DNA from 2 places in the Parasediminibacterium sp. HNIBRBA5674 genome. Region 1 is predicted to be linked to the other one. Evidence: riboswitches for the same ligand, from Rfam matches in the RefSeq annotation. Region 1 holds a riboswitch; the other holds the start of a gene.

Region 1 (4,675 bases):
TGCTGGTATTAAAAGCAGCATTTGCATCTATGCCTAATACAAAGCTAGTTGCTTCTGCAAATTCTATTATTGGCGCTGGCGAAATATACAGTTTGTTGCTTTGCTTAGTGCTTGTATCGGTTCTATTAGTTGGATGCTTATGCAGTACATGGTTTACAATATCTATCAAATCTTTTTGAGGTACTGTAGAGGGTAACGTTGACTGTTTGAGACTATCTTGTGATGATGCTGTAATACAGGTGAATAGCGTGTAAATGATTAAAAGAATGATTGGGCTATGTAACGCTTTTTTTAAAAACATCGGGTTAGGTGTTTATATAAACTGCGTTAATGTATTATTAACAGCATTTACAACACTACTGCCTTTGTGTTACCTAATTATTATGCTTTCAATAGTATGCAAGTTTTAAACTTAAAAATGAATGAGAAGTATATTAAAGAAAAGGGTTTATGAGTATTGTTAGTACTCATAAACCCTTCGTTATTTTTTTTAATTAAAATAGTTACCAGTTTACTGTAACACCTACGTTAAACAATGCAGGTAAGGCATTGTAACCACGTACATCAAAAAACTGCTTGTTGGTAACATTCTGTGCATCGGCAAATACCTTTACAAGCTTATTTATTTCATATGATGCTGTTGCTGCCATTATAAAATAACCATCCAAGCCTACATCAGCTTTTGCGTAGCCACCAACATCTTTTCGGTCGCTTACATATTTACCCATAAGGCTTACATACAGCTTGGTTAAAGGTTGTACACCTACTGTTAAGTTGGCTACATGCTTTGGTCTACGTAGTAAATAATCATAAGTAACAGTGTCTTTATTGGTCACACGGTTTTGTGATGTTTCTTCACCTATTAGCAATGTGTAATTACCAGTAATAGTCAATTTTTCAACTGGCTTTACGGTTAGTTCGTACTCTAAACCATTTACTTGCTGCTTAATGTAATTAAAGTACTTAAACGTAATGTAGTTGTAGTCTATACCATTATCTATTTTACGATTAAAGTACACCAAACGTGTGTTTACATGTTTATTTTGGTATTGTACACCTGCCTCATAGTTGATAGATTCTTCAGGTAATAATTTAGCATTAATACTTAACTGATACAACCCTGGCGCTTTAAACCCAGTAGCCACACTACCAAAAACTCGCCAATGATCATTAAAGTTATAAGCTGGGTTAAAAGTGTACGTGTAGTTAAAATTATAGCGGCTATGCGTGTTCAATCTACCACCAAGTTCTACCGATAAATGCTTTTTAGCATCAATAAAACTTAACGATGCATACATACTTGTTTGGCTTACTGAAGTATCTCTAAAATTACTGTTGTAAGGACCAAATGATGATACACTTTTGTACTCATTGTTATAGCTACCATATCTATAATCTGCACCACTAAGTAAGTTAAAACCTGCACCTAGTTTTACATTGGTATACAACTCAGCAAATTGACTAGCGGCGTTATAATCGTTTAACGTAAACAAAGGTGCACCAGCCGTGTAGTTATCGTCGTACAAGCGTTTCAGCTTAGTATATTGATAATTACCTACAAGCGTTACCACATCATTTTTAAAGTTAAAACCTGCACCACTAATCGCACTTTTGTTATTAATAAAGTAGGCAGATTTATCAGCAAATACACCAGCATCAATATCAGATTTGTATTGGCTAAACATGGTAAATGCCTTAAAGCTTAGCTGCTTATTCGCTTGAAATTGGACTGTTGCATTAGCCACATTACCATCATAACCATCTTTATCAAAATTACCAGTACCAGTAGCATCATTAGCACTGCTAATACCGCTTGTTGTTAACTTGGCATAGCGAGCTGTATAGGTAAATTTATCTAGTTTACCATACACTTGCACATTGGCTTTGTAAGTATTAAAGCTACCAGCAGTTAATGTTGCTTTACCTTCAAAAGGCTTGGTAATATTGCTTTTCACAGTAATGATGTTTACCACACCAGCCACCGCATCGCTACCGTACAAGGTACTCTGTGCACCTTTACAAATTTCTATACGCTCTACATCGTTTATAGAAAACAAGTTCAAGTCATAGTCATTCGTAATAGTACTTGGTTCATTTACAGGTATACCATCTATGAGTATCAAGGTTCTACCAGCACTCGCACCACGCATGTACAAGGTTTGTACGCTACCAGTGTTGTTAAAAGCGCCATTAATTACTACGCCAGCTTGTTCGTTTAGCACTTGCGCTACCGATTTACCAGTGTTTTTTTCAATTTGTGCTTTGGTAATTACAGTTACTACTTTACCTGTAGTATTTTGTTTTTGCGCCACTTTGTTGGCGGTTACAATTACATCGTCTAGCTGTTTGGTAGCCAGCGTGTCTTGCTGTGCAAGCAATACCGTTGCACTTAGCAATGTTGTTGAAAGGAGCGTTAATTTTTTGCTCATTGTCTTTTAATTTTTAAAAGTGTAACAATGAGCTTTCAGGACAATAAAAAAACGGAGAAACATAAACGGCCATCTGCAGCTAGCCTTTTACATTCCATGCTTTTCACCCGAAAGCCGTGAATGATTTTGTAAAAGGCAGGTCTTCTGACTCAGCATTTCAACTTCACCTTCCCGTTATTAACAGTGGTTTTAATAGAAGTTGCCTCTTTCTAAGCCCCTCCTTTGGATGGGTTTGGGGAGGCTGCTTTACAGCTACGGGGATAGTTTTGGATTTTCACCAAATTCCCTTTTAATCTTTCAGTAAAATTTTTATGTAATCAGCAGTAGTATTACTATTTAGCTTTAGTTGTGTCACTCACTTGTACGGTTTGTACTTTTTGCAACTTTTATCAAAGCGTAGTAATTATTACCGGTCTCATTCTTTTACTTTCAAGAACCAAATACACTGCAAATGTGTAGGCTACTTACCTAATATACAAATAAGGTTTTCAACAAAGTGCTTTACTTTTTTAGAACGCTATATTTATCAGGCTCAAGTCTTTTATGCGAAAGCTGTTTATACCCAATAAAAAAGCCCCAAATCGGGGCTAATATTTTCAAATTATCTCATTTCATTACCAGTTATTCATATGTTCTTTTACCACACGTTCAGCATCTTTTGGCTTAGAGTTTTGCCAGTTAGCATCGTATTTTACAAACCAACTTAGCCACATACTTCTAGATAAGCGCATCAGCAAAGGCTGCATGGCTAGCATAATAAAAGAATTAATACCAAGCCACCAAAACAACCTATTATCATCAATAGAAACACCAATAAATACCCACCAAGCGATAAAGCTAGCAACAGAAAACGCAACAGTCAATGCATAACTTACATAAGCAGTACCGTAGTAAAAGCCCACTTCTATCTCGGTCAATTGCCCACAAGTAGGGCAATGCTCGTTCATCTTAGTATTGTTCTTAAAGTCATACGCGTTTTTTGTAGTAAACAAGTAGCCTTCTCTACAACGTGGACACTTGTTTTGTAAAACGCTTAAAATGTAGTTGGGGGTATTTTTCAGTTGGTCTGCCATGGTGCTTATATTGGGCGCAAGGTAGCTACATTTAGGTTTTGTATTTGTAACATTAGTTGCTTAACTACTGTTACTTATTGCAAAATCTTTTCCATGGCCATACTTCTAGAGCCTTTAATTAATAGATAAACATCCTTAAAGCCTTGCTCAATAAACCAAATTTTCGCCTCAGAAGAATTATTAAAGAATGTAAAAGGATGCTCAATTTTACTAAAATCACCACCAACCAATACTACATTCGCCCATTTGTGTTGCTTAATAAGTTCAATAATAGCGGTATGTTCTGTAATGCTTTCTTCACCTAATTCCATCATACCACCAAGCATTAATACTTTGTTTGTTGATGGAAATTTTGCAAAGTTTTCTATTGCAGCCTTCATGCTAGTTGGGTTAGCGTTATAAGCATCTAGTATTATATGGTTACCATCTTTTTCTATCATCTGTGAGCGACTATTACTTGGTGCATAATTTTCTATTGCAGCTATAATCTTTTCGTCTGGCACGTTAAAATATTTACCAATAGCAACCGCACATAGCACATTTGGCAAATTATAATCACCTACAAGCTGAGTACTTATTGTAGCTTGCAAACCTTTAGTTACTGCAACTTTCAAGTAAGGTTCGCTTTGCAATGTAGTACCTATAATATCACCGTTACTAGTGCTGTAAGTATAACATTTGGCAATGCCTTTACTCATATCAAGCAAGTAATCGTAATCGTTAAATACAAACGCAAGACCATCATTTTCACGTATAAAATCGTACAGTTCACCTTTGCCCTTTCTTACACCTTCTACACCACCAAAGCCTTCAAGGTGTGCTTTACCACAATTGGTTATAAGACCATAGTTAGGCAAGGTATAAGTGCAATAGCCGGCTATTTCTTTTTGGTGATTTGCGCCCATTTCTATCACAGCCATTTCTGCATCTTTACCAATGCTTAATATAGTTAATGGCACACCAATATGATTGTTTAAGTTGCCTTGTGTAGTGTAGGTTTTATAATGCGTTGCTAACACTGTACTTACCAACTCTTTAGTAGTGGTTTTACCATTACTACCAGTAATAGCTATAAACGGTATGGTAAACTGTTGCCTATGGTATTTAGCCAAAGCCTGTAACGTAGTTAGTACATCTTCTACTAGTATTAATCTATCATTGGCATTATCTCCT
Region 2 (4,675 bases), on a different contig from region 1:
TTTACGTAAATCTAAAAACTCAAACACATCTGCGTGCCAAGGCTCTAAATAAATTGCAAATGCACCTTTACGTTTACCACCACCTTGGTCTACATAACGTGCTGTATCATTAAATACACGCAACATTGGTATAATACCATTGCTAGTACCATTAGTACCACCAATATAACTACCTGTTGCTCTAATGTTATGGATAGCTAAACCAATACCGCCAGCACTTTGCGAGATTTTAGCTGTTTGTTTTAAAGTGTCGTAAATACCATCAATGCTGTCTTCTTTCATGGTCAATAAAAAGCAAGAACTCATTTGTGGTTTTGGTGTACCCGCATTAAATAGGGTAGGTGTAGCATGTGTAAACCAACGCTCACTCATTAGGTGATAGGTTTTAATCACGCTATCAATATCGTTTTTGTGAATACCTACAGCCACACGCATGTACATGTGCTGAGGACGTTCTACTATTTTACCATTTATTTTAAGCAAGTACGATTTTTCTAAGGTTTTAAAACCAAAATAATCAAACGCAAAGTCACGGTCGTAAATAACAGTACTATCTAGCAAATCAGCGTGCTCTTCAATTATTTGCATCACATCATCAGCAATCAACGGCAAATGCTTTCCAGTGGTAGCATCTACATAGTTGTAAAGCTTTCTCATCGTGTCAGAGAAGCTCTTCACGGTATTTTTATGTAGGTTACTTACAGCCACTCTCGATGCAAGAATCGCATAATCAGGGTGTGTAATAGTAAGCGATGCTGCTGTTTCAGCCGCTAGATTATCTAACTCGGTAGTAGCTACGCCTTCGTAAATACCTTCAATGGTTTTCTTCGCCACGTCTATTACGTTCACCATTGGGCTTAGGCCATAAGATAATTTTTCAAGTCTAGCTGTAACCTTATCAAACTTTACAGACTCTTTTTTGCCGTTTCTTTTTATTACAAACATGATGCGCTATATATTTATGATGTACTTGTTTTCTTCTTTTGTTTGCCAGCAGTAATACTACTATTGGGCTTTTGTTGTGTCACTCACTTCTACGTTCTGTTCGCTTTGCAGCAATAGACCTAGAAATCCTCATCAAGCGAAAATGCTTGGGTATCTTTTGTACCCATTACACCAGCTTTTTGATAATCACCCACACGCTTTTCAAAGAAATTGGTTTTGCCTTGCAGCGAAATCATTTCCATAAAGTCAAACGGATTTGTGGTGTTATAAATCGTTGGGTAACCTAATTCGCTCAACCATCTGTCTGCCACAAACTCAATGTATTGTTGCATAAGCGCAGCGTTCATACCTATTAAACCTACAGGCAATGCTTCGGTAATAAATTCTTTTTCAATGGCTACAGCATCGGTAATAATCTTAGTTACTTGCTCTGTAGATAATTTATTTTGCAACATTTTGTACAATAAACAAGCGAATTCGCAATGCAAGCCTTCATCACGGCTTATCAATTCATTACTAAATGTTAAGCCTGGCATTAAACCTCTCTTCTTCAACCAGAAGATTGAGCAAAAACTACCACTAAAGAAAATACCTTCTACAGCTGCAAAAGCCACCAAACGTTCAGCAAAACTGCCATTGTCTATCCAGCGCAAAGCCCATTCTGCTTTCTTTTTCACAGCAGCTATGGTATCAATCGCATGAAATAATTTGTATTTTTCTTCAGCGTTTTTAATGTAAGTATCTATCAGCAAAGCATAAGTTTCACTGTGAATATTTTCCATCATTATTTGAAAACCGTAAAAGCATCTTGCTTCCGGCAATTGCACTTCACTCATAAAGTTTACTGCCAAGTTCTCATTCACTATACCATCACTTGCAGCAAAAAACGCCAATACATGACTAATAAAATGACGTTCACCATCATTTAAACTTTCCCAATCTTTCATGTCGCTACCAAGGTCTATTTCCTCAGCCGTCCAAAAGCTAGCTTCGTGACGCTTATAATGCTCCCAAATGCTAGGGTAGTTAATTGGTAAAATAACAAAACGATCCTTGTTCTCTTTTAAAAGTACTTCCTCAGTTGCTTGCATTGTCATGGTACATTCAGATATTTAAAATTTTCAAATGTTGTACAGTTTTGCGCTGAAATTGTCCTGCAGATATTGCTTTTCTGCAAGAGATTATCAGAACATCACTCTTCACCCGAAAGTGTTGATTCGTTGTTGTTGGTTGTGAATTTGGCAGGTCTTCTGACTTCATCCGTTGTTTGAGCCTTCCCATTTTATTGCTAAAACAGTGGCGTAAGTAGTAAACAATTTTTTATAGGATTTTTACAGCTACGGGGATAGTTTAAGATTTTCACTTAATTCCCTTTTAATTCACGTACGATGGTAGTCATGCGTGCAACCAAATTCAACTGCAATCTAGCAGCTATTTTTTTGAAGATTGTAGTTTGTTATTAACCTGCTGTTGAAAACAATTTCTGAACAAAAATGAAATTTTAAATAAGGCTTATTGGGCTTGAATTTGCGCAAAAAGGGCTAAAAATAAAAAGGGTCTTTCCGTGGAAACGGAACGACCTCTAACGATTGCTTGCCATATGAAAAAGAGATGAAAATATTTTTTGTGGTGATTAGTTACTTATTTCACTAACACAATGTAAAAGTACACGGGTTAAAACAGTGGTAGAAACCCATTTTGTTCGCTTTTTATGATTTCCAAATGCAGTTTACTGGCTGTAATGCCTATGAGTAAAGGATTCTATTGTAAAAGTTTGATGATGGCCAGCAATTAAAAGACCTTTATTTTAATTGTCTTGTTAACACTTATTTAGCAAAAAGAAGGCTTTTGGGGCAAATAAAAAAGCACCAGAGTATGAGTATCAATATTTTATTTACTACCAGTGTTTGTATTGACAAGAACTAAATTATATTCGAATAATAGATATTGTGACTAGATGTTTCTAATTCATTTTATGTTAACCACAAACTTATTCGCTTCAAAATATTAACAACATGAAACTGATAATAAAAAATATCGTAGCTACCATTCGGCAACCACAATTTCTTAAAGCATTGAGCTGTATTATTTTTATAATGATAGCCATGCTACCAAGTTTACATGCACAAATTTCTGACCCAGGTAACGATTCAGGCGAAACTGTACCCATAGATGGCTGCCTAAGCTTACTAGTAGCAGCAGGTGTTGGTTATGTTGCTAAAAAAATCAAGGGTAGAAAAAATATATTATTTAATATGGATAAGATTGGAGCGATATTCTTAGTTCAATACCATGAGACTATTCACTATCATCCCTTACGCATAGTGCGGCAGGTTGAGTAGTTAGTGATTATACTATTATGTATTGTGGCATCTGAAATGCCTTTTATCTGTACTTCAACTTGCCCTTCGGAAAAAGTCCACAGATGTTCGGAACTTTAATAATCCTTTAGGAATTAAATGTTTGTAGCAGCATTCATGCGAATTTAATTCAACCCCTAATTGGGGTTGAATGTATTGTTTGATGACCATTTTGCTCCAAATATGTCACTCCGCTGGAGTGAAAACAAAGTTCCGAATAGCTATGGGAACAAGTTTAAGAGTAGCTAGTTAACCATTACAGATCTCAAACCCAAACAATAAATCTTTTTGGCGTTTCCACTTGTGGCGGGTAGGGCTTTTATTCATTAATCAGAAGGTTTGATACAGTAGATACATAAAAAAAGGATGCCCAATTGGGCATCCTTTTTTTTTGTAAGTAATAGTTAGAAACGTACCCCTACGCTAAAAGCAAAAACTTGATTTTTGTATTTTGGTACGGTACTGCTGCCATCACCATTGTTTTGTTGAAAATCAATATTGTAACGGGCAGAGAAAAAAACATCACTTGCACCAGCTTCAATACCTACTACACCACCAAAAATGTTCTTTTTTAGGTTGTTATTGTCTTCTTCAACTAGTTTTTGATAGCTGGTATTAGCACTTGTAAAGTTTGTTTTTGTAGATATTAAAAATGAATACTGCGGACCTACAACAATACCAAAGTTTTTACTAGGCGAAAATTTCGCAAGAATAGGTACTTCAATAAAATTGGTTGTTACATTATACTCATAGTTACCATTAACCACTGTGCTACCTGTTGTTTTATATCCTTTTTGAGAAAACTGAAGCTCTGGTTGAATGCTAAATCCATTTACAATAGGCAATTCCAAAAAAGCACCAGCATTAAAGCCTGGCTTTAGTTGCGTAGAATAGTTATTGTCATCAGTTTTAATAATATTAGCCAAGTTTAAACCAGCTCTTAACCCAAAATGCAAGCCATTGGTTTTTTCGGCAGTTTTTGTGTCTTGTGCCTTTACATTCACAATTGTTACAAACAGCATAGCAGCTGCGATGATTGTCTTTTTCATGTTCTATAGTTTTAATTCTACTGCACATAACAAAATACCGTGCCAAAATTGACCTCTTCAATACATTGGCTACAAAAGAAACGAGTAAAATAAACTTGTTTGATGCATTCGCTACAAAAGAAACGAGTAAAATAGACTTGTTTGATGCATTCGCTACAAAAGAAACGAGTAAAAATAGATTATATAGCCTTATTACATCACAAAACCTAACTATTCATCGCATACACAATGATATTAACACCAAACTTGGTATTGTCTTCAGATAAAAAGCGCTTGTTTTTAAAATCATAATCCCACTCGCAGCCATAATCTTTATTGCTG

Evidence for each region. Region 1 has a riboswitch for cobalamin ahead of ACT9TX_RS00885 (TonB-dependent receptor plug domain-containing protein). Riboswitches for the same ligand answer to the same signal wherever they lie in the genome.
Region 2: another riboswitch for cobalamin. It lies ahead of ACT9TX_RS07070 (ribonucleoside-diphosphate reductase small subunit); the one in region 1 lies ahead of ACT9TX_RS00885 (TonB-dependent receptor plug domain-containing protein).

Annotation. Positions count from the first base shown of each region.
Region 1 is NZ_JBQWIE010000001.1:222,111-226,785, reverse strand. Features, by position in the region: gene ACT9TX_RS00890 (hypothetical protein) at 1-301, opposite strand, end outside; gene ACT9TX_RS00885 (TonB-dependent receptor plug domain-containing protein) at 504-2,429, opposite strand; cobalamin riboswitch at 2,547-2,754, opposite strand; gene ACT9TX_RS00880 (DUF983 domain-containing protein) at 3,044-3,502, opposite strand; gene ACT9TX_RS00875 (UDP-N-acetylmuramoyl-tripeptide--D-alanyl-D-alanine ligase) at 3,577-4,675, opposite strand, start outside.
Region 2 is NZ_JBQWIE010000010.1:83,310-87,984, reverse strand. Features, by position in the region: gene ACT9TX_RS07075 (ribonucleoside-diphosphate reductase subunit alpha) at 1-945, opposite strand, end outside; gene ACT9TX_RS07070 (ribonucleoside-diphosphate reductase small subunit) at 1,065-2,042, opposite strand; cobalamin riboswitch at 2,169-2,372, opposite strand; gene ACT9TX_RS07065 (PID-CTERM protein-sorting domain-containing protein) at 2,961-3,287, shown strand; gene ACT9TX_RS07060 (porin family protein) at 3,710-4,354, opposite strand; gene ACT9TX_RS07055 (DUF4159 domain-containing protein) at 4,561-4,675, opposite strand, start outside.